2 linked regions of the Alkalilimnicola ehrlichii MLHE-1 genome follow. The protein of the gene in region 2 binds, or shares a complex with, the protein of the main gene of each other region. Links are inferred from orthologs where the notes say so. Each region holds a gene or a part of one and is shown on either strand. Other genes may lie near its edges. The genes, in order: trxA and arsC.

Region 1 (9,358 bases), 2.7 Mb from region 2 along the record:
AGGAACTCGATGGCGGCCAGGTCGTCCATCGGGTGCAGCAGCTTGCGCAGGATCCACACCTTCTGCAACTCGTCCGGCTTCATCAGCAACTCCTCGCGGCGGGTGCCCGAACGGTTGATGTTCACCGCCGGGTAGATCCGCTTCTCGGAGATGCGCCGGTCCAAGTGCAGCTCCATATTGCCGGTGCCCTTGAACTCCTCGTAAATCACCTCATCCATCCGCGAGCCGGTGTCCACCAGCGACGTGGCGATGATCGACAGACTGCCGCCTTCCTCCACATTGCGCGCCGCACCGAAGAAACGCTTCGGCCGGTGCAGGGCATTGGCGTCCACACCGCCGGTCAGCACCTTGCCCGACGAAGGCACCACCGTGTTATAGGCCCGGGCCAGACGGGTGATGGAATCCAGCAGGATCACCACATCCTTCTTGTGCTCCACCAGCCGCTTGGCCTTCTCGATCACCATCTCCGCCACCTGCACGTGGCGGCTGGCCGGCTCGTCGAAGGTCGAGGAGACCACCTCGCCGCGCACCGAGCGCTGCATCTCCGTGACCTCCTCCGGGCGCTCGTCGATCAGCAGCACGATCAGATAGGTCTCGGGGTGGTTGGCGGTGATGCTCTGCGCGATGTGCTGCAGCAGCATCGTCTTACCCGCCTTGGGCGGCGAAACCAGCAGGCCGCGCTGGCCCTTACCGATGGGGGCGATCAGGTCGATGATCCGCGCGGTGAGATCTTCCGTGGAGCCGTTGCCGCGCTCCATGCGCATACGCTCGGTGGCGTGCAGCGGCGTGAGGTTCTCGAACAGCACCTTGTGCTTGGCGTTCTCCGGCGGCTCGAAGTTGATCTCATTGACCTTGAGCAGCGCGAAGTAGCGCTCACCATCCTTGGGCGGGCGGATCTTGCCCGCGATGGTGTCGCCGGTGCGCAGCGCGAAGCGCCGGATCTGGCTCGGCGAGACGTAGATATCGTCCGGCCCCGCCATGTATGAACTGTCGGCAGACCTCAGAAAGCCGAAGCCATCCTGCAGGATCTCCAACACGCCATCGCCGTAGATGGGTTCGCCACCTTTGGCCTGCGACTTGAGTATGGAAAAGATGACGTCCTGCTTGCGCGAGCGGGCCGTCCCCTCCACGCCCAGTTCCTGGGCCAGTTTCATCAGTTCAGCGGCGGGTTTCTGTTTTAGTTCCGTCAGGTTCATGGTGTCTGCTTTCGGATCATGGCGGGGTCGGGCAAAGCGCACCGGGCGGTGCCTTTGCGACTGGGAGTCTGGATACAGGTGCTGTTTGAGCTGGGGAGGCGGGGCGCCGCAGGGGCGCCCCGGCTAAAGGCTTTGGGGGCTTACAGGTTGCTGTCGATAAAAGCCGTCAGCTGCGACTTGGACAGGGCACCCACCTTGGTGGCCTCCACACCGCCGTTCTTGAACAGCATCAGCGTGGGGATACCACGGATGCCGTACTTCGGCGGGGTTTCCGGGTTCTCGTCGATGTTCAGCTTGACCACCTTGAGCTTGCCCGCGTATTCGGAGGCGACCTCGTCCAGGATCGGGGTGATCATCTTGCACGGACCGCACCAGTCGGCCCAGTAGTCCACGAGTACCGGCTCGCCGGCCTTGATCACTTCGTCTTCGAAATTCTGATCGGTGGCGTGCACGATCTGTCCGCTCACGATAAAGCCTCCCGATTGGCTGTTCGGCGTAAAATGATGCGCTTAGGGGATTTAAGGGGATAGTACTCGCTTATTGGCTGAGCAGGTACCCGGGATGACGCTGGCTGCAGGTATGAGCCTACCTATTTTGCGCTAACGATAGCGGGCGCGGGTTGGCGTGTCAAATGGCGTAATGTCGCGTTTATCCAGTGACCTGGGCCGGCGGCAGCACCTGGCGGAAGCAGCCCAGCAGCGGCACGTCGGCGGCCATGAGCGGCGCGGACCCGCTGTCCGGCTGGCGGATGCCCAGTACCGTGGCGATGCCATAGCGCCGGGCGCTGGCCAATGCGGCCAGGTTATCGTCAATCAGCACACTGCGCCCGGGCCGGAAGGGCGCGCGCTGTTGCAGCCGGTGCCAGAAGCCGTCCTCCTCCTTGGGCCGCTCCAGCTCATGGGCGCTCACCGCCGCGTCCAGGTGGGCGGCCAGGCCCGTGTGCGCCATCTTCAGTCGCAACACATCCGGGTGGGCATTGGTCACCAGGACCCGGCGCTTGCCACTGCGGCCCAGGGCCTGGAGAAAGTCCCGGGCGTAGGGGCGCCAGTCAATCAGGTGGGCGATCTCCCGTTTCAGCGCCATCATATCCACCGCCAGCTCCCGGCTCCAGTAATCCAGGCAGTACCACTCGATCCGCCCCTGAAGCCGTGCCATCCGCGGGAACACCTCCTGCTCGGCCTGAGCCGGCTCCAGGCCCTTCAGGGTCGCCAGCCGGTGGGGCAGGTGGTGTTTCCAGAAGAGGTTGTCGAAGCGCAGATCGAGCAGCGTGCCGTCCATGTCCAGCAGGACGGTGTCGGTGCGGGACCAATCGATGGTGGGCGCGGTGGTTGCCATGGCTGGATTCTACCACCCGGGGCGGTACTGGGGTATGCGCGGCGGGCGTGTACAATCGAAACCTGGTTACCGGATTGAGAGTGCCGCGCCCCATGAGCAAGTACCCCGAGATCCTGCATCGCCGCACGGTGGCCCGTTCGCGGCTCTTCCGCGTCGAGGCGGTGGGGCTGCGTTTCAGTAACGGTGCCGAGGTGGAGTACGAACGTCTGGGCGGGACCTCCCACGGTGCGGTGCTGATCGTGGCCGTGGACGGCCAGGGGCGGGCGCAGTTGATCCGGGAATACGCGGCCGGCACCGGGCGTTACGAGCTGGGCCTGCCCAAGGGGCGGGTGGAGAAGGACGAGCCGCTGCTGGATGCCGCCAACCGTGAACTGCAGGAGGAGGTGGGCGTGGCCGCCCGGCGGCTCGAGTGGCTGCGCTCGCTGAGCCTGGCGCCCGGCTACCTCGCCCACCGCACCGAGGTGATCCTGGCGCAGGATCTCTACCCCTCCCGTCTGCCCGGCGACGAACCGGAGCCTATCCAGGTGGTGCCCTGGGCGCTGGACGACCTGGAGGGCTTACTGGCCCAGGAGGACTTCAGCGAAGCGCGCAGCCTCGCCGCCCTCTACCTGGCCCGCGACCACCTGCGGGCCCGCGAGGCCCGGTAACCGGCCAGCGCTTCAGACCGCCACCGGCGCCTTGATCGGCGGGTGGTGCTGATAACCCTCCAGGGCGATGTCCTCGTAACGGAAGGCGAACAGGTCCCGGACCTCCGGGTTCAGGCGCAATCGCGGCAGGGGCAGCGGCTCGCGCTGCAGCTGCCGGTCCGCCTGTTCCAGGTGGTTGGTGTAGAGGTGGCAGTCGCCGCCGGTCCAGATGAACTCCCCCGGTTTCAGGTCGCAGACCTGGGCCACCATATGGGTCAGCAGGGCGTAGCTGGCGATGTTGAAGGGCAGCCCCAGGAAGATGTCCGCGCTGCGCTGGTAGAGCTGACAGGAGAGCCGGCCCTCGGCGACATAGAACTGGAACAGGGTATGGCAGGGGGGCAGCGCCATATTGGGCAGTTCACCCACATTCCAGGCCGAGACCAGGTGGCGCCGGGAGTCCGGGTGCTCGCGCAGGTCCCGCAGCACCTGGGCCAGCTGATCCACCCGCCGGCCATCGGGGGTGGGCCAGGAGCGCCACTGCACCCCGTAGATCGGCCCCAGGTCGCCGTTCTCATCCGCCCACTCGTCCCAGATGCTGACGCCATTGGCCTTGAGGTAGGCGATGTTGCTATCGCCGCTGAGAAACCAGAGCAGCTCGTGGATGATCGAGCGCAGGTGCAACTTCTTGGTGGTGACCACCGGGAAGCCGCGGCTGAGATCGAAGCGCATCTGATGGCCAAACACCGACAGGGTGCCGGTACCGGTGCGATCGCTCTTGGGGGTGCCGTGGTGGCGCACGTGCGCCATGAGGTCCAGGTAGGCTTGCATAAGCTCCGTGAGGTCCGGGGTTCAGAGAGTGCCCGCCGCCGCACCAGTGGGGGCGGCGGCAGCGGGTGCCCACCGGGATTATGCCTTGGGATCCGACTCGGTGTCTTCGTCCGTGGCCTGGATGGAGCGGTCGGAGGGCAGTTCCAGGAAGCTTTCGTCGATATCGTCCACCGGCAGCGGCACCCGCTGCTGCTGCCAGATGCTCTCGTCCTGGGCGCGGCGTAGCCGCGGCATCTGCTCGCTGAAGCCGCCGGGGTCGGAAGGCCGGCGATACTCCTCCTGCGCCCCGGTGGGGCGAAGGTAGGCCTGATAGACGCTCTGGATGCCCCGGGCCGAAAGCTCCTGGTATTGTCCGCGGCCCGCCCGGCTGGTGCCGATGGAGCCGGCCGGTTGTGGGGCGCCGCGCAGGGGCTCGCGCCGCTGGTGTCGCCCCGCCGCGTGGATGCGGCTGAGGGTGGCCTCGAGCTGGCGCCGCAGGGTGCGCTCCCGGCTCAGCGCCTTGCGCAGGCGCTCGTTCTCCGTGCGGATCCGGTGCAGCTCCTGCTCCGTGTTGGCCCAGGCGGCGCGGCTGGCCTCGTGCACCCGCTCGGGGTCGACGCCGGCCCGGCCCTGCAGGGCCTCCTCCTGATCCAGCAGCTTCTGGGTGAGTTCCTCATGCTGCTCCCGCAGCTGGGTGAGTTCCGCCTTGGTGCGTTTCAGCTCGCCACGCAGATGGGCCAGGCTCTCCTCGGCGCGCCGGCGCTTGGCCACCTCGCTGGCCTGTGAGCGCAGGTGGCGGTTCTCGATACGCTGGCGGCTGGCCTCGAGCTCGGCCCGGTAATAGGCGGCGTCCTCCGCCAGCCGGGCGCGCGCCTCCTGCAGCTCGCGCCGGAGCCGGTTTATCTCCTGCTGATGCGTGGGGTTCGGGTCGCCCGATTTCGCGCTCTGCATATCAGCCTCAGCCTGAAGGGGGCGGCGGACCACACCGGGGGGTCGCCGCCCGGAGCCACAGGCACCCGGCGGCGCAGTCGGCCCATCTCTAGTCCTTTTATACTATCGTGCCTGGCTGCGCCACTCCAGCGGCAGGCCGGAAAGGGCGGGGAGGCGATGCATCGATCCACCGCATCGGTTATCATGGCGGGTCTATCCTGGGCGAGGCCGGAGCCCGTCCGTCCCAAGCCTACCCGACAACCACGTCAGTCTCGTGCAGTGCAGGAGCCTCAATGTTCTCCCGTGATATGACCATCGCCAGCTTTGACCCGGAACTCTCCGAGGCCATGGAGGCCGAGCGCCGTCGGCAGGAGGATCACATCGAGCTGATCGCCTCCGAGAACTACGCCAGCCCCCGGGTGCTCGAGGCCCAGGGCAGCGTACTCACCAACAAGTATGCCGAGGGCTACCCGGGCAAGCGCTATTACGGGGGCTGCGAGCATGTGGACGAGGCCGAGCGCCTGGCCATCGAGCGGGCCAAGCAGCTCTTTGGCGCCGACTACGCCAATGTGCAGCCGCACTCCGGCTCCCAGGCCAACGCGGCCGTCTATCTGGCGCTGCTCCAGCCCGGCGACACCATCCTGGGCATGAGCCTGGACCACGGCGGGCACCTGACCCACGGCGCCAAGGTGAACTTCTCCGGGCGGCTGTTCAACGCCGTGCAGTACGGCGTCTGCCCCGACACCGGCGAGCTGGACTACGCCCAGCTCGAGCGCCTGGCCAAGGAGCACCAGCCGAAGATGATTATCGGCGGCTTCTCCGCCTACTCCCGGGTGGTGGACTGGCAGCGCCTGCGCGACATCGCCGATTCGGTGGGCGCCTACCTGCTGGTGGATATGGCCCACGTGGCGGGCCTGGTCGCCGCCGGTGTCTACCCGAGCCCGGTGCAGATCGCCGATGTCACCACCACCACCACCCACAAGACCCTGCGCGGCCCGCGCGGTGGCCTGATCCTGGCCCGGGCCAACGCCGAGGTGGAGAAAAAGCTCAACTCGCTGGTCTTCCCCGGCACCCAGGGCGGGCCGCTGATGCACGCCATCGCCGGCAAGGCCGTGGCCTTCAAAGAGGCCCTGGAGCCGGAGTTCAAGGCCTATCAGCAGCAGGTGGTCGCAAACGCCCGGGCGATGGCCCAGGGGCTGATCGAGCGCGGCTACAAGGTGGTCTCGGGCGGCACCGACAATCACCTGTTCCTGATCGACCTGGTGGACAAGGGGCTGACCGGCAAGGCCGCCGACGCCGCCCTGGGCAAGGCGCACATCACGGTCAACAAGAACACCGTGCCCAACGATCCGCAGTCGCCCTTTGTCACCTCCGGCCTGCGCATTGGCACCCCGGCGATCACCACCCGCGGCTTCAAGGAAGAGGAGTGCCGCGAGCTGGCTGGTTGGATGGCCGACGTGCTGGATGACATCGAGAACGAGGACGTGATTGCGCGGGTGCGCGAGCAGGTCACCCAGGTCTGCCGCCGCCTGCCGGTCTACCAACAGGGCTGAGGCCTTTACGTGATGCGTTGCCCTTACTGCCAGTTCGAGGACACCCGGGTGATCGACTCCCGCCTGGCCAGTGAGGGCGAGCAGGTGCGCCGCCGCCGCGAGTGCAACCGCTGCGGCGAGCGCTTCACCACCTACGAGACCGCCGAGCTGGCGCTGCCGCGCATCGTCAAGCGGGATGGCACCCGCGAGCCCTGGGACGAGGGCAAGCTGCGCCAGGGCATGCTGCGGGCGCTGGAAAAGCGGCCGGTGGCCACCGAGGCGGTGGAGGCGGCGCTGTTCCGCATCCGTCAGCGCCTGCGCGCCACCGGCGAGCGCGAGGTGTCGGCCTCGCAGCTCGGCGAGTGGGTCATGGAGGAGCTGCGCGAGCTCGACCAGGTGGCCTACGTGCGTTTCGCCTCCGTCTACCGCAGCTTCGAGGACGTGTCCGCCTTCCGGGAGGTCATCGAAGGGCTGGAGAAGCGGTAGCGCGCCCGCCATGTCCGGTTTCTCCCCCGCCGACAACCTCTTCATGGGCCGGGCCCTGCGCCTGGCCCGCCGCCCGCAGCAGCCGCCCCATCCCAACCCCGCCGTCGGCTGCGTGCTGGTGCGCGACGGGCTTATCGTCGGCGAGGGCTGGCATGAGCGGGCGGGCGAGCCCCACGCGGAGGCCATGGCCCTGCACCGGGCCGGCGAGCAGGCCAGCGGCGCCACCGCCTACGTCACCCTGGAGCCGTGCAGCCACCACGGCCGCACCCCGCCCTGCAGCGAGGCCCTGCTGGCGGCCGGCGTGGTCCGGGTGGTGGCGGCCATGACCGACCCCAACCCGCAGGTGGCCGGCCGCGGGCTGCGCCGCTTGCGCGCCGCCGGGCTGGAGGTGGCCACCGGCTTGATGGCCGAGCAGGCGGCGGCGCTGAACCCCGGCTTCACCCAGCGGATGCGCACCGGGCGGCCCTGGCTGCGGCTGAAATCGGCGGCCAGTCTCGACGGGCGGACCGCCATGGCCTCCGGCGAGAGCCGCTGGATCACCTCGCCCCAGGCCCGGGCCGACGTCCACCGCTGGCGGGCGCGCAGCGACGCCATGCTCACCGGCATCGGCACCGTGCTGGCGGACGACCCGCGCCTGGATGTCCGCGATGCCGGCATCGAGGCGCCGCGCCAGCCGCGCCGCTGCGTGCTCGACCGCGACCTGCGGACCCCCGCGGACGCGGTCCTGCTCCGCGGCGAGGGCGCGACCCTGTTCCACGGCCCGGACGTGGCCGCCGGACAGATCCGGCGGCTGACCGACGCCGGCGCCCACTGCGTGGCGCTGCCGCTGGCGGACGGGCGCCTGGACCTGGGCGCGGCCCTGGACTGGCTGGGCGGTCAGGGGTGCAATGAGGTGCTGGTGGAGGCCGGGCCGACCCTGGGCGGGGCCTTGAGCCGCGCCGGTCTGGTGGATGAATGGCTGCTCTACCTGGCGCCCCACCTGATGGGCGACGCGGCGCGGCCGCTGCTGCACTGGCCGGGGCTGGAGACGATGAGCCAGCGCCAGCCCCTCCGGGTGCAGGACTGCCGCTTGGTGGGGCCGGATCTGCGGTTGACGCTGCGGCTGGGGAGCGGGACCTGATAGACTCGCGGGTTGTTGTGGGAGGGGTGTCGTGTTCACCGGGATCGTACAAGCAGTGGGCCGTATCCAGCGCCGGGACCCCCGGGGCGAGGACATGCGGTTGTGGATCGCCGCCGGCGATTTGGACCTGACCGGCGTGCGGCTGGGCGACAGCATCGCCGTCAACGGCGTCTGTCTCACCGCCGTGGAGCTGACGGCCGATGCCTTCGCCGCCGATGTCTCGGTGGAGACCCTGCGGCTCACCAGCCTGGGTGACCTGGGCGAGGGCGATGCGCTCAACCTGGAGCTGGCCCTCACCCTGCAGACCCCGCTGGGCGGCCATCTGGTCAGCGGCCACGTGGACGGCCTGGGCGAGGTGGTCTCGCGCCGCCCCGCCGGGCGCAGCGAGGTCTGGCGCTTCCGCGCCCCCGAGGGGCTGGCCCGCTACATCGCCGCCAAGGGCTCGATCACCGTGGACGGTGTAAGCCTCACGGTGAACGGGGTGGACGGCGCCGAGTTTGAGGTCAACCTGGTGCCCCACACCCTGGAGGTCACCCGTCTGGGGCAATTGCGCCCGGGCAGCCGGGTGAACCTCGAGGTGGATATCATCGCCCGCTACCTGGAGCGCCTGCTGACGGCCGGCGGCACGGGTGGTCAGGGCGTGACCCGAGAATTCCTGGAGGCGCACGGCTTTGGCCGGGTGCCGGGGAGCAAGTGAATGGCGTTCAACAGCATCGACGAGATCATCGAGGACCTGCGCGAAGGGCGCATGGCGGTCATCCTGGACGACGAGGACCGGGAGAACGAGGGCGACCTGGTCATGGCGGCCAGCATGGTCCGGCCCGACGACATCAACTTCATGGCCCGCTACGGCCGCGGTCTCATCTGCCTGACCCTCACCCGCGAGCGCTGCGAGCAGCTCCGGCTGCCGCTCATGGTCCAGGACACCGAGCAGGCCCAGTCCACCAACTTCACCGTCTCCATCGAGGCCGCCACCGGCGTGACCACCGGCATCTCCGCCGCGGACCGGGCGCGCACCGTGCAGGCCGCGGTGGCGCCGCACGCAAAGCCCGAGGACCTGGTCCAACCGGGGCACATCTTCCCGCTCATGGCCCAGCCCGGCGGCGTGCTCACCCGCGCCGGGCACACCGAGGCCGGCTGCGACCTGGCCCGCCTGGCCGGTTTCGAGCCCTCGGCGGTGATCGTCGAGATCCTCAAAGAGGACGGCACCATGGCCCGGCGCGACGACCTGATGGCCTTCGCCCGCGAGCACAACCTGAAGATCGGCACGGTCGCCGACCTGATCGCCTACCGCGTCCGCAACGAGCGCTCGGTGGAACGGGTGGG
Region 2 (16,993 bases):
GAGCCACACCCTTCGGCCAGCAGTCGGAAGATCTCAAACTCCCGCGCCGAGAGCGATTGCAGGCCGGCGGTGTCGGCATCGCCGTGCCGACACCGCACATCCGGCCCCAGGTAGTGTCCGCCCGCAGCGATCCGCTGGACCGCTTCCACCAGCACCTCGGGGGCGCTGGACTTGGTGATGTAGCCGGCGGCACCGCCCGATAGGGCTTGTTCGGCAAACACGGGTTCCTCATGCATGCTGAAGATCAGCACTCTGATCTCCGGTGCCCGGCGTTGCAGCCGCGCGAGGGTCTCAAGGCCGCTAATGCCCGGCAGTGAGATGTCCATGACCACAACGTCGAAGCGCTCCCGTGCGCACGCCCGGTAGGCCGACTCACCGCTGTCCGCCTCGGTGACCTGCCAGCAGCGACTGGCCTGCTCCAGGAGTCGGCGATACCCGGCGCGCACCACGGCGTGGTCGTCCACTAGGAGCAGTGTCAGCGGGCCGGGGGGTTGTCGTTGGGTCATGGCGATGGTCCTGCGTTGGCTCTTCCGGCCTATCCGGATGCAAGATCGTGACCAGCCAGGGCCGAGGCCGAGATGGGCCATGCGGGGCGGCCTCCGCGCCATATGACGGGCAATAACCATGACGGCGAGTCGCGAAATAACCGTGACAGTTGTGCAGCCGGGCCCTGGCTCAGCGCCTTGCTACGGCGCAGCAAGCCCCGGCCCCCGGCTCGGTGATACCCTATTGCGGCGTGGCAGCCCCGTCCGGTCGCCATGGCGGCAGTGTTGTTGAATCAGGTGGGAGCGGGTAGATGACAGAGACGGTAACGGTAAGCGAGTTGGCGGAAGGGCTGGGTGCTGAGCTGGTGGGGAAGCCCACAAGGGTCATCCGTCGGGTCGCCACATTGTGCGATGCCGGTCCGGACGCCATCGGCTTTTGCAGCAACGCGAACTACTTGGAGGATCTGCGTGCCACCGGTGCCGGCGCGGTCATTGTCCGCGCGGAACATGTCGCGGAATGTCCCACCACCGCATTGGTGGTGGATGATCCCTACTACGCTTACGCCGCGGTCGCCACGCGTTTGCATCCGGCGGAACGGCCACCTGCCGGCGTGCATCCCACGGCCGTCGTGGCGGAGGGCGTGACCTTGGGTGAGGCTGTCTCTGTCGGCCCGCACGCGGTGGTGGAAGCGGGGGCTCGTCTCGGCGCACGTACGATCGTGGGGCCGGGCTGCCACGTGGGGACCGGGGTGGAGATCGGTGAGGACAGCCACCTGATGGGCCGGGTTACGGTCGCGGATCGCTGTGTGGTGGGGTGCCGGGTCATCCTGCATCCGGGGGTGGTGGTGGGTGCCGACGGCTTCGGTTTCGCCAAGGGGCCGGGTAAGGCGGGCTGGCGCAAGGTGCCCCAACTCGGGCGTGTGATCCTGGGCGATGACGTGGACTTAGGCGCCAACACCACGGTGGATCGTGGTGCGATCGACGACACGGTCCTTGAAGAGGGGGTGAAGCTGGATAACCAGGTGCACATTGGCCACAACGTGCGTGTTGGGGCGCGCACCATTATCGCCGGCAATACCGTGGTGGCTGGCAGTACCACCATCGGCTGTGACTGCATGATCGGGGGTTCCTCGGCCATCACCGGCCATATCAGCATTGCTGATGGCGTTATTCTGATGGGCATGACCGGGGTTACGGGTTCGATCAAGCAGCCCGGTGCTTACGCCTCCCCGCTGCCGGCGAAGCCGGTGCGGGAGTGGCGCCGCAACAGCGTCCGCTTTACCCAACTGGACGACCTGTTTCGCCGGGTGAAAAGGCTGGAGGCCGCGCAATCAACGGGTGAAGGTGATGGCGGTGACGACGGCGATTAACGGTTGTTCCGGCGCCTGCCACTGCGATGAAGCACGCGTTAAACGGGCCCGGGTGCCACTTATTTTATGACACCCGGGGTTACCGGGCTCAGCGCAGTATCAACAGCGGGATCGGCGAGCGCATGATCATGTGGGTGGTGGTGCTGCCCACGAAGAACTGGCGCAGCCGCGAGTGGCCGTAAGCACCCATCGCCATTAGGTGGATGTCGTTGGCCTCGCGATAGTCACAGACCACCTCGTTCACCTCGCCCGATTTCACCGCCGTGGTCACCTGGAAGCCCTCTTTCTGCAGCCGGGCCCGGGGCGCCTCCAGTTTCTCGCGGTTGGCGTCGGTCTCCGCACCCACCATCAGGATATGGGCCTCCAGCCCGTCCAGCAGGCTGCTTCGGGCCAGTCGGTCCACCACCTTGTCGGCCGTGGGGCTGCCGTCATAGGCGATCAGGAAGCGCTCCGGGGTGCGGAATTGCAGCGGCACCACCAGCATGGGCTTGTGCAGGGTGCGGATGATGTTCTCCAGGTGGCTGCCGATATGCCGGGTGACCACGTCGCCATCCTTGCCCTGCTTGCCCAGCACCAGCAGGCGCATGTCCTCCTCCAAAGCGGCCAACGCCTCGGTGATGTCCCCGTTGCGCAGCAGACGGCCCGGGTTTTCCACCCCGGCCGCCTCGACCCGCGCGATGGCGTCGGCCAGCACCGCCTTGCCCTGCTCCCGGGCCAGCTTGCCGCGCTTCTCCTCCAACTCCACCAACTCCTGGAGCAGTTCTTCCCGGTTGCCCAGGCTCAGGTTGCCGCTGTAGTCGGGCTCGCGTTCCCCGTGGGGATTGCGGATGACATGCAGCAGGGTCAGCGGGGCGCCCAGGCGCTGGCAGGCCCAGGCGGCGTGGTCACAGACGGACTCGGACGAGCGCGAGCCGTCCACACAGGCGAATACCTTTTCAGTCATGGCGTTGTCGCTCCTTGGTCGGTGTGTGGCTCGCGGTTCAATGGCCCATCAGCCGGTCAATGGCGTCCGGCTTGTCGTGCACGGCATGGCGGTCGACGATGGTGGCCGTGGCCTCGTTCATGCCCACGATCTCTACCTCGGTGCCCTCACGGCGGAAGTTGATGACCACCCGGTCCAGCGCCGCCACGGAACTGATATCCCAGAAGTGGGCGCGGGTGAGATCAATGGTCACCTTATCCAGATCCTCGCCGAAATCAAAGGTGTTCATGAACTTTTCGGTGGAGGCGAAGAAGACCTGGCCCACGACGCGGTAGGTGCGCTGCAGGGTCTGGTCGTCCGGGTGCTCGTCCACGTCGGAGCTGACGTGCATGAACTGGCTGACCTTGTTGGCGAAGAACAGCCCCGCCAACAGCACCCCGGTGAGCACCCCGATGGCCAGGTTGTGGGTGATGACCGTGACCGCCACGGTGCTGACCATGACGATGTTGGTGCTCATGGGGTTTTTGCGCAGGTCGCGGATGGAGCCCCAGCTGAAGGTGCCGATGGCCACCATGATCATCACCGCCACCAGCGCCGCCATGGGGATCATCTTGAGCAGGGGCGAGAGGAAGACCACCAGCACGATCAGCACCAGCCCGGCCACCAGGGAGGACAGCCGGCCGCGACCGCCCGATTTCACGTTGATGATGGACTGCCCGATCATGGCGCAGCCGGCCATGCCGCCGAAGCTGCCGGCCACCAGGTTGGAGATGCCTTGGCCGCGGCACTCGCGGTTGCGGTCGGTCTTGCTGTCGGTCAGGTCGTCCACGATGCTCTGGGTCATCATGGACTCCAGTAGCCCGACCACTGTCAGTGCCAGCGAGTAGGGCAGAATGATCCAGAGGGTCTCCAGGTTGAGCGGCACGTCCGGCCACAGGAACACCGGCAGGGTATCGGGCAAGTCGCCCATATCCCCCACCGTGGGCACGTTCATGCCCAGCGCCCAGGCCAGCAGGGTAAGCACCACAATGGTGACCAGCGGCGAGGGGATGGCACGGGTGAGGTAGGGCAGCAGGTAGATAATGGCCAGCCCGCCGGCCACCATGGGGTAGACCAGCCAGGGCACGTCCACCAACTCCGGGATCTGCGCCATGAAGATCAGGATGGCCAGGGCGTTGACGAAGCCGGTCATCACCGAGTTGGAGATAAAGCGCATCACCCGGCCGACCTGCAGGTAGCCGGCGATGACCTGCAGCACGCCAGTGAGTAGCGTGGCGGCCAGCAGGTACTCCAGGCCGTGGTCCGCCACCAGGGTGATCATCAGCAGCGCCATGGCGGCGGTGGCCGCAGAGATCATCCCCGGCCGCGCGCCGGTGAAAGCGATGACCACCGCGATACAGAAGGAGGCGTACAGCCCCACCTGCGGGTCCACGCCGGCGATGATGGAGAAGGCAATGGCCTCGGGAATCAGCGCCAGGGCCACGATGATGCCGGCCAGCACATCCCCGCGGATGTTGCCGAACCACTCTTGTTTCAGTCTCTTCCAGTTCATGAGCGCTTCCGTGTGAATGATCGCGGGCCGGTGCGGGATGGGTGCTGACGGCGCCGCCACGCGCCCCTGAGCAGGCGCTGGACAAGCGCGGCATTACCGCGCACCGGTGATGGTGATCTTTGGGGTGGCGGCACATGACGCTACCCGGTGAGGAGTAAGGGCCATGCCGCCGCAGCGAGGCGGAAGAGAGCGAGTTGTCCGCTAGGGCGGACTGACGTGTTCCATGGGGATGGGCATGCTCTACAAGGTCGTTCGCTGCAAGAAGGCGCGATACCCTATAAGAAAACGTGCAGAAAGTGAAGGGTGAGGTATCGCCGGGAAGGGCGCGAGGGCAGGCACTCCGTTACTCCGAGGCGGCAGAGCCGCCATGCCCGGGTGGTCCTCGCTGTGCAGAAACTGCCAGGTGATCTGGCCCGGGTGGAACACGGTTAGTTCCGTCCATTCCAGTTCCGCGTCCGCCAGATCGCCGTCCACGTAACCGCCCTCGGCGCGGATGGTGCCGCGGCTGCCGCTCGGCTCCTGCAGGAAACGCTGTCGCTGTCCACCTCCGAGGTCAGGGTGCGCATGCCCTCGTGGACCGTCTTCCAGCCGCCGTAGCGGCCGAAACCGTCTACCGATCCGTCGTCCAGAAGTATGGAGATGCGGTCTTCGTAAAGGCCGCTGGGGGCGGGCATGGGACCGCCGGACCCATAGCGCACCCATTCGCCGCCGTCGTAGCGCCAGTACTGGTGATGCCAGTTGGGTTGGTCGGTCTGGAAGATATAATGAATCTGGCTTTTTTCGTCATTGTAAGCTGCCGCCACCTGCAGCGTGCCATGGTTGCTCTGGGGTACTCCTTGGGTGGTTCCATGGTGAAAGTTATTGGTTATTAATGCTCGCCGTGGCGGTAGGCGCCAAGGGTGTCGGCGGGTTCCGCCAATCCGGCCGGGCCTTGACAGCAGCAGGGCGGCGGGCGAGAATTCGCCGCTCAAGTGGCTACGTAGCTCAGCTGGTCAGAGCATCGCACTCATAATGCGAGGGTCGGTGGTTCGAGTCCACCCGTAGCCACCAGTATTTTCAAGTAGTTACCCTCCTTTCAGCGCCGCCCCTATCTCCCCGCGACAAGTTTGTTGTCCCCATGCAGCACTTTGCGACGCAAGGACAGCGGCGAGCATTCAGCAGTCGGGCCGTCGCCTAGTTGCTCCCAGCTATACTCTGACCTGTTGACGGAGCCCGCACACCGGTTACTGCCCCGGGGGGTCGCCCATGGACCAGGACAGCCAGAAGCACGCCATCGATTCCCTCCGGGACTGGAGCAAGTGGCTTATCGGAGTGGATTTTGCCGCTGCGACCGGCTGCGTAGTCGTGTTGCAGAGCGCCGATCCCGGCGGTGTTGCGCGGTTGCTGCTAGTGCTGGCCATCAGCGCCTTCGCGTTATCGGTGCTCTGCGCCATCGTTCTGACCCGGGTGCTGGCTTCCGTTGTCGAACGCCTGCCGCTGACCGGGGGCGATGGGCGGCCCGTGAGTATTGCCGCCTACCGGCTGGGTGGCGGACTGCTTACCGTCGGCGGGCTCGCGTCGGCGCAGATTGTCCTGATGGCGCTGGGTGGCGGGTTACTGATCGGCTGGATCGTCGTATAGCGGCCGGCGGGCGACCCCCGGATCACCGCGCTGCGGGAGGGGGCCTTGGTGCCCATTCGACCCGAGTTGCCTCTTGCCCCGGCGTTCATCGGCGCCGCTGTCAGCCACGCGCCAGGCGACGGTTGAGGGCGTAGACGGATAGCGGCGCGAACACCAGCGCGATGCCCAGGGCCCAGAGCAGGGACCACGACGCCGGGGCGGCGGCCGGACCGCCGTTCATCAATGCGCGTGCGGCGTCTGCGAGCAGGGATACGGGGTTGGCGTACACGAAGCCCTGCAGCCACTCGGGCATGGTCTCCACCGGTACGAAGGCGGAGCTGACGAAGGTCACCGGGAACAGCGCCGTGAAGCCGAACAACTGCACGTGCTCTGGGTCCCGCGCCATCACGCCCACCAGCACCATCACCCAGGAGAAGGCGACGGCGAAGACCAGCACCAGCAGGATCATGCCCAGCAGGTGCACCACGGAGGTGGCCAGACGGAATCCGAGCAGGTAGCCCACGACCAGCAGCAGCGCGATGCAAAGCGCCTGCTTGACCACGTCCGCGAGGATGCGGCCGGCCAGCGGCGCCCAACGCGGGATCGGCAGGGCGCGGAAGCGGTCAAACACGCCCTTGGTCAGGTCGGTGTTCAGTCCATGGCCCACATAGACCGTGACGAACAGCATGTTCATCACGATTACCCCCGGCAGCACGAATGCCAGGTAGTCGTCCGGCGAGCCGGCGATCGCCCCGCCGAAGACGTACAGAAACAGCACCAGGAAGAGGATCGGCTGGATGCTGTAGTCACCCAGCTCCCAGGGGTTGCGCCGCACCTGCACCAGGCTGCGCCAGGCCAGCGTGAGTGTCTGCTGCAGACCGCTCATGGAGCGTCCTCCGCTGCATTTTCATTGGGCCCGGATTGGCCGCTGTGGCCGGTCAGGGCGAGGAAGACGTCGTCCAGGCTCGCCCCGCGCAGGCCCAGCTCGGCGACCTCGATGCCCGCCTGGTCCAGGGCCCGCAACACCGCCGGCAGCAGCCCCGGGTCCTGCACCGGTGCACTGATCTGTTCGCCGTCCACCTGCGCCTGCGCGCCCGTGACCGCGGTCACCCGTTCCGCGGTGCGTGGGGCCAGGGCCGGGTCGGAAACGGTCACGTAGAGGGTGCGCGCACCGACCCGCGACTTGAGCTGGGCGGAGGTGCCTTCGGCGATCACCCGGCCCTGGTCCAGCACCACGATGAGGTCGGCGAGGGCATCCGCCTCCTCGAGATACTGGGTGGTCAGCAGCACGGTGGTCCCGCCGGCCTGTAGCTGGCGGATGCGCTGCCACAGGTCGCGCCGTGCCCGCGGGTCCAGCCCCGTGGAGGGCTCGTCCAGGAACAGGATGCGGGGACGTCCGACCAGGCTGGCGGCCAGGTCCAGGCGTCGGCGCATGCCGCCCGAATAGGTCTGGGCGGGTCGCCGGGCGGCCTCTTCCAGGGAGAAATCCGCGAGCAGCGCATCCGCACGCGCCTTCGCCTCCGCGCGTTTCAGTCCCAGCAGGCGGCCGACCAGGATCAGGTTCTCGCGACCGGTCAGCTTCTCGTCCACCGACGCATACTGGCCGGTCAGCCCGATGATCTCGCGCACCCGGGCGGGCTCGCGGACGACGTCGAAGCCGCCGACCCACGCCTGTCCCGCCGTGGGGGCCAACAGCGTGGCCAGGGTCCGGACAATGGTGGTCTTGCCGGCGCCGTTCGGTCCCAGCAGGCCCAGCACCTGGCCGGTCGGCACGCTCAGGCTCACACCATCCAGTGCGCGGGTGCCGCCAAAGTCTCGCACCAACCCTTCTACCTTGATCGCGTGGCTCATTTTCACTCCGTTGGCAGGCCTCCCTGTCCTTTCAAGCGACTGCGTTCTGCACTGCACGGGGAGGGCCCAGACCCGCATCCAGGCAGGTCTGACCGTCAATCCCCGCGTCACTCCGGCGGTTTCGGCGCGTTCCGTTGCGATGGGTCGCGCTGGAACGCTTGAGCCCGGTCGAACGGGTCAGCCTGCTGCCGGTGCGCCCGCGCGGCGGCCGCCCACCAGTTCAGTTGTTGCAGCGTTCTGCCCATGTAGCCCGTCCATTCCTCGTCGTCGGCCCCTTCTAGAAATGAGCCGTCCTCGGCCAGCACCGTCTGCGCCTTGGGGATGTGGATCATTGCGGAGACCGGGAGACAGCCCAACTCGGAGAGAAATGTCCGCATCGCCACCGCGGCCCGGGCCCCGCCCCATTGTCCGGCGGAGTAGGTGACGATCGCGCTGGGTTTGTAGGAGAAGAGCGAACTCCCGAAATGGTTCAGCAGGTGGGCGAGTACCGGGCTCATGGAGTGATTGTATTCCGGACTGACCATGACATAGCTGTCGGCCGCCTCGATCTGTTCCGCGAGGGCGCGGAGCTGATCCGGGGCCTGCTGGCTCGCATAGGCGAAGTGCGGCTTGAACACGGCACCGAATGTCAGGTCCAGCGGGTCGACCAGCTCTACCTGATGGTCCGGAAGCCATTCATTGAAGTAGGCCAGGCAGGCCCTGGCGACCCGCAGACCCAGCCGGGGCGGCCTGGGTGGGGTGCTCTGACGGGACGTGCCGACAAAGATCAGTGTTTTCATAGGGGCTCCGTTACTGGCAGGGTCAAGCTCACCAGGGTATTTTGGCATCGTGGCCTGGATGGTGAAGCGCCCCATGAAGGGGGTGCCATCCGCTTGACCAGATATATGGAGATGCGTATATTCATGCCCATGAGCATAGCCCCTGAAAAACTGTTCCGCCTCCTGTCGGATTCCACCCGGCTGCGCAGCGTGCTGCTACTGCGCGCGGAGGGCCGGTTGTGCGTCTGTGAGCTGACCCATGCGCTGGAGGTCTCCCAGCCCAAGATCTCGCGCCATCTGGCGCAATTGCGCGATGCCGGGCTGGTGACCGATGAGCGGCGGGGACAGTGGGTCCATTATCGGTTGGCGGATGGCCTGCCGGACTGGGTGCGTCGGGTTATCGAGGCCGTCGGCGAGGGCACCGGCGTGCCTTGGAAGGCGGCGCAACAGCGTCTCGGCGGGATGCCCAACCGGCCATCGCTTTCATGACAAACTTCGAGGTCAACCATGCCCGAGCGTAAGACCCTGCTGTTTCTCTGTACCGGCAACTCCTGTCGTTCGCAAATGGCCGAGGGCTATGCCCGCGCGATGGCAGACGACGACCTGGAGGTGCTGTCCGCCGGCATCGAGGCCCACGGCAAGAATCCGCGCGCCATCGCGGTCATGGCCGAAGACGGCGTGGATATCGCCGAGCAGGCCTCCACGCGCCTGACCGACGAGATGCTGGCCCGGGCCGACGTGCTGGTGACCGTCTGCGGGCATGCCGACGAGCACTGCCCGGTGGTGCCCGTGGGTATCGAGAAGCACCACTGGCCATTGCCCGATCCGGCGAAGGCCCGGGGCACCGAGGATGAGATCATGGCGGAGTTCCGGACGGTGCGGGATGACATCAAGCGCCGTGTTGCTGATCTGGTGGCCGCGCTGAAGTGAACCGCCCGGAGCGGGCGTCGTCAGGCGCGCGTCGCGGTTCGCGTTTTATCCATTCGTAGCAGAGGTGTTTTGACATGACCGAACTGACTGTTTTCGACCCGCCGCAGTGCTGTTCCACGGGTGTCTGTGGCCCGAGTGTCGATCCCAAGCTCTCGAAGCTGGCCGCCGACCTGGACTGGGTGAAAAAACAGGGGGTGTCCGTCATCCGCTACAACCTCTCGCAACAACCCGGCGCCTTCGTCGAGAACGCGACCGTTAAGGACATCCTCCAGCGCCGGGGCGAGGACGCCCTGCCGGTCTTCCTGGTGGACGGCGAGGTGATGAGCCAGGGCAGCTACCCGGATCGCCAGGCGCTGGCCGCCTGGGTTGGCATCAAGGCCGAATCGGCTGACACCGAGTCCGCTGGCGGCTGTGGTGGCAACGATCAGTCACCGGGCTCCGGCTGCTGTTGACAGCATGACAGCCCCTGATGGAAGCCGGCGTGCATTCGACCGCTAAAGGCACCTCTGGGCCCATCGGTTCAACCATCCGCCATCAACCATCAACGTCAAAGGCAGGCCATGCAATTTCTGGAAAACGCCACGCGCAATCTCTTTTTCACCGGAAAGGGCGGTGTCGGTAAGACCTCCCTCGCCTGCGCCACGGCGCTGGCCCTAGCGGAGCGGGGCAAGCGTGTCCTGCTGGTCTCCACCGACCCGGCCTCCAACATCGACGAGGTGCTGGAGACCGACCTGACCGGTACTCCGCGCCCGGTCAATGGCGTGGACAACCTCCATGCACTCAACATCGATCCGGAAAAGGCTGCCGAGGAGTACCGCGAGCGCGTCGTCGGTCCTTACCGTGGTCAGCTCCCGGACGCCATCGTGCGGAGCATGGAAGAGCAGCTTTCTGGTGCCTGCACCGTCGAGATCGCCGCCTTCGACGCCTTCGCCGGCCTGCTGGGCGACCCCCGCGCCGCCGAGGGCTACGACCACCTGGTGTTCGACACCGCCCCCACCGGTCACACCCTGCGGCTGCTCTCCCTGCCCAGCGCTTGGAGCGGGTACATCGAGACCAACACCTCCGGCACCTCCTGCCTGGGCCCGCTGGAAGGGCTGTCCGCCCAGAAGGACGTCTATGCCGGCGCGGTGGAGGCGCTGGCGGAGGCCGACCGCACCACCCTGGTGCTGGTCAGCCGGCCGGAGGGGGCCGCGCTGGACGAGGCCGCCCGCACCAGCGAAGAACTGCGCGACCTCGGTGTGAAAAACCAGCATCTGGTGGTCAACGGCGTCTTTCGCGCCACCGACGCCGACGACCCGGTGGCCCGGGCCCTGGAGGCGCGGGGCCAGCGCGCCCTCGAGGCCATGCCCGCCGGGCTGGCGGAGCTGCCGCGCAGCGAGCGGCCACTGCGGGCGCACGCGCCCATGGGCCTGGACGGCCTGCGCATCCTGCTGGGCGAGCAGGCCCCCGACATTCCCGAACAGCCGGCGGAGGACGCACCCGAGGGCGAGTCCTTCGAGCAACTCATTGACAGCCTGGAGCGCGACGGCCGCGGTGCGGTCATGACCCTGGGCAAGGGCGGGGTGGGCAAGACTACCCTGGCGGCCCGGATCGCCGTGGCGCTCGCCTCCCGCGGGCACAGTGTTCACCTGACCACCACCGACCCGGCGGCCCACGTGGCCGCTGCCGTGGGCGGCGAGCTGCCCACCGGGCTGACGGTCGGCCGGGTGGACCCCAAGGCCGAGACCGAGCGCTACCGCGAGCACGTCATGGCCACCGCCGGCGCCGACATGGACGAGGAGGGGCGCAAGCTGCTGGAGGAGGACCTGCGTTCGCCCTGTACCGAGGAGATCGCCGTCTTCCAGGCCTTCGCCCGTACCGTGGCCCGGGCCGAGGACGAGATCGTGGTGCTGGACACCGCCCCCACCGGCCACACCATCCTGCTGCTGGATGCCGCCCAGGCCTATCACCGCGAGCTGGGCCGGCAGAGCCAGGAGGTGGCGCCGGAGGTGGAGCAGTTGCTGCCCCGGCTGCGTGACCCCCACTACACCCACATGTTGATCTGCACCCTGCCGGAGGCCACGCCCGTGCACGAGGCGGCAGCTCTGCAGGCGGACCTGCGCCGGGCGGAGATCGAGCCGGCGGCCTGGATTGTCAACCAGTCGCTGACCCCGCTGGCGGTGACCGACCCGGTGCTGCGCGCCCGCCAGGCGCAGGAGGCCCGCTGGCTGCGCGAGATCGTGAGCGAACATCACAGCCGACTGATTATTGAACCCTGGAGCGAAGACTACTCATGAGTGATTCGCAGCCGACCGCCGCCAATGACACCCCCTCCACCAAGGAGGGTATGGGCTTGTTCGAGCGCTACCTCACCCTTTGGGTGGCGCTGGGCATGATCGCCGGCGTGCTGCTGGGGCAGTTTCTGCCGGTGGTGCCGGATACCCTTGCACGCTTCGAGTACGCCCAGGTCTCCATCCCCGTCGCCATCCTGATCTGGGCCATGATCTACCCGATGATGGTGCAGATCGACTTCGGTGCCATCCTCGGTGTGCGCCGGCAGCCCAAGGGGCTGGTGATCACCACCACTGTGAACTGGCTGATCAAGCCTTTCACCATGTTCGCCATCGCCTGGTTCTTCCTGATGGTGGTCTTCCAGCCCTTCATCCCGGAGGACCTGGCCCGGGAGTACCTGGCCGGGGCCATCCTGCTGGGCGCGGCCCCCTGCACCGCCATGGTCTTCGTCTGGAGCTACCTCACCCGGGGCGATGCCGCCTACACCCTGGTGCAGGTCTCGGTGAACGACCTGATCATGCTGTTCGCCTTTGCCCCCATCGTGGTGCTGCTGCTGGGCATCTCTGACATCCAGGTGCCGTGGGATACCGTGGCGTTGTCGGTGTTCCTGTACATCGTCATCCCGCTGGCTGCCGGCTACCTGACCCGCGTGATGCTCATCAAACACAAGGGCGTGGAGTGGTTCGACAACGTCTTCATGAAGCGCCTGGCGCCGGTGACGCCCATCGGGCTGATCCTCACCCTGATCCTGCTGTTCGCCTTCCAAGGCGAGGTGATCCTGAACAACCCGCTGCACATTCTGTTGATCGCGATCCCGCTGATCATCCAGACCTTCCTGATCTTCTTCATTGCCTATCGTTGGGCGAAGGCGTGGAAGGTGCAGCACTCGGTGGCGGCACCCGGGGCCATGATTGGCGCCAGCAACTTCTTCGAGCTGGCCGTGGCCGCGGCCATCGCCCTGTTCGGCCTGCAATCGGGGGCGGCGCTGGCCACCGTGGTGGGCGTGCTGGTGGAGGTACCGCTGATGCTGGCGCTGGTCCGCATCGCCAATAAAACCAAGCACTGGTTCCCGGAAGAGACGCAGCCGGGGCTGGCCCCCGCCTCGGGCAAGGCATGACCCCGGTCATCCTGACCCCGGCGGCGCGGGCATGGGTGCTGGCCCAGGGGGGCGTACTGACTGTGCGTGCCGCCCCCCAACATGGCTGCTGCGGCGGCCACGCAGCCGTGCCCCGGGCCGAGGTCCGGGTGCCGGAGGCCCGCGAGGACTACCAGGCCCTGTCGCTGGAGGGCGTCACCGTCTACCTGGCCCGGGCGCTCTCCGAAGGCCCCTACCGGGTGGATGTGGAAGGGTTCTGGCGCTGGAAACGCCTGGTGGTGGAGGGCGCCGTCAGCCCCTGGCGCCCCGCGGGGCACACGAAAACCGAAGGGCAATGATTCTGGCGATTCAGCCAACGGAGAAAGGACATGCTGAAGCATATACTGGCCGCCATCGACTTCTCACCGGCCTGGTCGCAACTGGAGGCCCAACTGGCCCGCCTGCCGGCGCTGGGCTGCCGGCGCGTGACCCTGGCCTACGTGATGGCCGAGGGGTATACCCAGGCCCCGGAGCTGGGTCATCGGGCCTATTACGAGGAAAAGCTGGCCGAGGCGGCGAAGGCACTGAAACAGGCCACCGGGCTGGACGTGGACTGGACGATCCGGGTCGGCGCCGTGGCCCAGGAGCTGATCGCCGCCGCCGAGGCCTGCCAGGCGGGCACCATCCTGGCCGGCAGCCAGGGGCACGGTTTTGTCCACGAACTGCTCCTTGGCAATACGGTGCTGAACCTTGCGCGTCTGGCCGACCGGCCTCTGTTGCTGGTGCCGATCAATGGCGAGGCGTCCCTGCCTTCGGGCGGTATCTGCCGGCCGCTACTGGCCACCGATGGCTCCGAGGCGGCCTCCGGCGCCGAGGCGGCCTTTCTCAAGCTGCTGCCCCATTGTGGTCGGGGGGTCGTGGTCTCCGTCGGCCGGTGGGATGATCGCAAGGATGAGGATGGCGAACGGGTACGGATCGAGCAGCATATCCGGGGCCTTCTCGATCAAGCAGGCGCGGACACCTTCCAGACGGTATTGGTAGGGCGTGGCAAGCCCAGCCAGGTGATCAGCCAGGTGGCCAGGGAACAGCAGGCGGACTTGGTGGTGCTCGGGCGGCGCGGCCACAACCCGTTAACTGAACTCCTGCTGGGGAGCACCGCCGAGGCGGTCTGCCGTAATAGCCACCAGCTCGTGCTCTTGGTGCCGGCGCGTCCCACTTCCGCGAGCTGACCAGGCTTGGTAAACGGTTTGAGGGCCGGTGGTAAGCGCTTCCCGGAACCGCGGATTTACGTCGTTTCGGGCGCGCTGGCGGTATCGTGCGATTACCCTATTCTTGTGCGGTTTTCACTAGCGAGGTAAATGGCTATGACTCAGCGCGAGGTTGTGCTCTGCGCCCCCGTCCGTACCGCGATCGGCACCTACGGGGGCACGCTCAAGAACACGCCTGCCACAGAGCTCGGGGCCTGTGCCGTGCGGAGCGTCCTCTCCCGGACCGGTTTGGCGCCGGAAAAAGTCCAGTCCGTGGTGATGGGCAACGTTATCCAGGCCGGCAACCGGATGAATCCGGCCCGGCAGGTGGGCATACACGCAGGTCTCCCGGTGGAGGTGCCGGCACTCACGGTGAACCGCGTCTGCGGCTCCGGGGCTCAGGCCATCGCCAGTGCCGCCATGGAGATCTGGAGCGGCATGACGGACTGTGCCATCGCCGGGGGCATGGAGAACATGGACATGGCGCCCTATCTGATGCCGCAGGGTCGCTGGGGTGCCCGGATGGGCGACGCGAAGCTGTTCGACAGCATGCTGACGGACGGATTGAATGATGCGTTCAGCGGCAAGCATTCCGGTTGGCACACCGAGGATCTGGTCAGTCGCTACGGTGTCTCCCGGGAGGATCAGGATCGCTGGGCGGCCCGCTCGCAACAGCGGTTTTCCGAGGCCCAGGCGGCGGGTCGTTTCGACGGGGAAATCACCCCCGTGGAGGTCAATGCCCGCAAGGGCGTTGTACCGTTCGAGCGGGATGAGCACAACCGGGGTGATGTAACCGCCGAATCGCTCGCGCGCATGAAACCGGCCTTCCGCGAAGGGGGGACTATCACGGCCGGCAACGCCCCCGGCCTCAACAGCGGAGCGGCCGCGATGGTGGTCGCTGATCGGGCCTGGGCCGAGGCCGCGGGCGTCGTGCCGATGGCCCGGTTGGTGGCCTTTGGCGTCGGCGCGGTGGAGCCGGGTTATTTCGGCATCGGCCCGGTGCCTGCGGTCAGACAGGCCCTGGATCGGGCCGGCTGGGCGATTGGGGACGTGGATCGGGTGGAGATTAACGAGGCCTTTGCCGCCATTGCCCTGGCCTGCCTGCGAGAGCTGGGGCTCAGCGAGGATGTGGTTAATGTCGAGGGGGGCGCCATCGCCCATGGACACCCCATTGGCGCCACCGGTGCGGTACTCACGACCCGACTCCTGCACGCCATGCATCGTGATGGGGGGCATCGCGGCATCGTGACCTTGTGTATTGGCGGAGGTCAGGGGATCGCCCTGGCATTGGAGAGGCTCTGAGGCCGCCGTGGCGGGGCTGGCGCCCCGCCTGCGGTAAGTCGGTAAGTCGGGTCGGTATCGGGGGCAATGCGCGTCAGTAACCCAGGCCACCCATGATATCTTCAAGATCCGTCGGATTGTCGGCAACCTGCTGACGTGCATGCTCAGGTAGCAGTAGGGTTGCGTCAGCGGTTTCTGCCCGGATGATCCGGGCCTCCGGGCCGCGAACCCTGACGGTCCAGGTTACCGGCAGTGGGTCTTGCGTTGCGTCCGTCACCAGTTCGCCCGAGGCATCGAACTCAGTGTCCCTCTCGGTTGGCGTGATGGACTCAATGTGAAAATCGGTGATCGCCAGCGATTCCAGGTAGTCCTGTATGGCCGATGGGAACACCTCCAGGAAGTCGTTGCGCAGTGCCCTGTCAATCTTGAACCAGTCGTCGCCGAAGATCTGCATGGCGGCCACGCGATAGTTGATCGCTTCCGTCAGAGCTCGGGCGTAGCCCTCGCTGGTGCCGTCGGCAGCCTCGTAGATCGTCAGGAATAAGGACTCAACCGGCGCGATGGAGGCCTCCCCGTTGTCCCCTGGTGCGAAGAAGCCGTCGAAGGGGTCGGCGTGGAGCGCGGGTGACGTCAAGGCCGCCGTGCCGATGAAAGCGCTGATCGCGGCTGCCTTGAGGGTTGGGTTTCTGCGGTGCATGTTGCTCGTCTCCTAATATTGTGCGCGTATCCTGATATCACTATGTTGGCATATCCGATTGCACAGATAAAGGGGCCCGTGCCGACCCATTCAGATCGGACGGATGGCCCGGCATGCCCGTGACACCAGCCGAGCCGAGCGGGGCCGGCTGGCCTGCGGATACCCGCCCGCGCTCAACCGCCCGTGCAATGGTTCGCGAACGCAAAGGCGTCGTTCATCGTCCATTGGGACTGCGGCGTGTTGGCCATCCGTTCACACCAGGTAGGCGAACCGATCTGCCCGGCCGACCCGCGGGCTGCGTCCTCGGGAGCCGGCTCCGGTGCCAGAAGACGGTCCAGAGCCAGCCACCGCTCATCGTTCATGAAGGCCTCCAGGTTTTCCCCAAAGGCGATCACGCCATTGAGCACCGTTTGCGCCTGCCCCGGGTTGGCCAGGAACAGCGCGTTGATACTCCCGTCAACGCGCTCTGTGGCCCGATCCAATCTCATCCCGGCTTCCTTTAGGCGGCCATCCGCCGCGAAGATCGCATCCAGTTCCTCGGCGAGTACCGCACGCTCCGCCGCATCGAGAGGTACCAGGTACTCTTCCGCCCACTGGACCATGTCCTCAATCCCGGCAATCGCCCGGTCCGTGTAGGCTCCCTCGAGGAGCCGGCCTACCTCTTCGGCGGCGGCTTGCCCGTCAATGGCCAGGATGCGATCACCAATCTCCTCGAAAATCGCGGTCTGATCATGGAAGTTCTGCACCAACAGATCGGCAACCGCGCTCGCCTCCAATGCGGGCCTATTGGAGGCGAGCGGTGCCGCGTCGTCGTCCGCCGATTGTTCATTCCCGCAACCCATCAGCAAAAGGACAAACAGCACTGAAAATAACAAAACTCGTGGTGTTTGCATGACTCAGCCCTCCGGGTGAATAGGGCTGTCGGGCGGCAGGTGGGAGCGGGTTATCCGCCGCC

Evidence for each region.
Region 1: the proteins of arsC (region 2) and trxA are in contact, whole or in part, in an NMR structure (PDB 2IPA), measured with the Bacillus subtilis proteins. The link is inferred for Alkalilimnicola ehrlichii MLHE-1 from one-to-one orthologs.

The regions. Positions count from the first base shown.
Region 1 is NC_008340.1:413,204-422,561, forward strand. The notes cover bases 1-2,983. They hold trxA (thioredoxin TrxA), read right to left. Parts: upstream 1,664-2,983; coding sequence 1,337-1,663; downstream 1-1,336. Other genes in these bases: rho (transcription termination factor Rho), read right to left, coding at 1-1,196; yrfG (GMP/IMP nucleotidase), read right to left, coding at 1,845-2,531; nudE (ADP compounds hydrolase NudE), read left to right, coding at 2,624-2,983. Outside these bases: more of nudE, read left to right, coding at 2,984-3,178; MLG_RS01885 (thymidylate synthase), read right to left, coding at 3,191-3,985; MLG_RS01890 (hypothetical protein), read right to left, coding at 4,064-4,915; glyA (serine hydroxymethyltransferase), read left to right, coding at 5,188-6,447; transcriptional regulator NrdR, read left to right, coding at 6,460-6,912; bifunctional diaminohydroxyphosphoribosylaminopyrimidine deaminase/5-amino-6-(5-phosphoribosylamino)uracil reductase RibD, read left to right, coding at 6,923-8,032; MLG_RS01910 (riboflavin synthase), read left to right, coding at 8,064-8,729; ribBA (bifunctional 3,4-dihydroxy-2-butanone-4-phosphate synthase/GTP cyclohydrolase II), read left to right, coding at 8,730-9,358. UniProt on the Bacillus subtilis protein: Participates in various redox reactions through the reversible oxidation of its active center dithiol to a disulfide and catalyzes dithiol-disulfide exchange reactions.
Region 2 is NC_008340.1:3,070,284-3,087,276, reverse strand. The notes cover bases 7,911-10,755. They hold arsC (arsenate reductase (thioredoxin)), read left to right. Parts: upstream 7,911-9,044; coding sequence 9,045-9,467; downstream 9,468-10,755. Other genes in these bases: arsA (arsenical pump-driving ATPase), read left to right, coding at 10,028-10,755; arsD (arsenite efflux transporter metallochaperone ArsD), read left to right, coding at 9,542-9,919; MLG_RS13720 (metalloregulator ArsR/SmtB family transcription factor), read left to right, coding at 8,682-9,026; MLG_RS13725 (NADPH-dependent FMN reductase), read right to left, coding at 7,911-8,558. Also shown: MLG_RS13770 (response regulator), read right to left, coding at 1-506; lpxD (UDP-3-O-(3-hydroxymyristoyl)glucosamine N-acyltransferase), read left to right, coding at 797-1,855; MLG_RS13760 (universal stress protein), read right to left, coding at 1,944-2,798; MLG_RS13755 (SulP family inorganic anion transporter), read right to left, coding at 2,836-4,329; MLG_RS13740 (hypothetical protein), read left to right, coding at 5,575-5,949; MLG_RS13735 (ABC transporter permease), read right to left, coding at 6,050-6,814; MLG_RS13730 (daunorubicin resistance protein DrrA family ABC transporter ATP-binding protein), read right to left, coding at 6,811-7,779; more of MLG_RS13725, read right to left, coding at 7,887-7,910; more of arsA, read left to right, coding at 10,756-11,743; arsB (ACR3 family arsenite efflux transporter), read left to right, coding at 11,740-12,855; MLG_RS13695 (CC/Se motif family (seleno)protein), read left to right, coding at 12,852-13,172; MLG_RS13690 (universal stress protein), read left to right, coding at 13,203-14,042; MLG_RS13685 (thiolase family protein), read left to right, coding at 14,178-15,362; MLG_RS13680 (hypothetical protein), read right to left, coding at 15,436-16,038; MLG_RS13675 (DUF3012 domain-containing protein), read right to left, coding at 16,212-16,931. UniProt on the Bacillus subtilis protein: Catalyzes the reduction of arsenate [As(V)] to arsenite [As(III)]. In vitro, can dephosphorylate para-nitrophenyl phosphate (pNPP).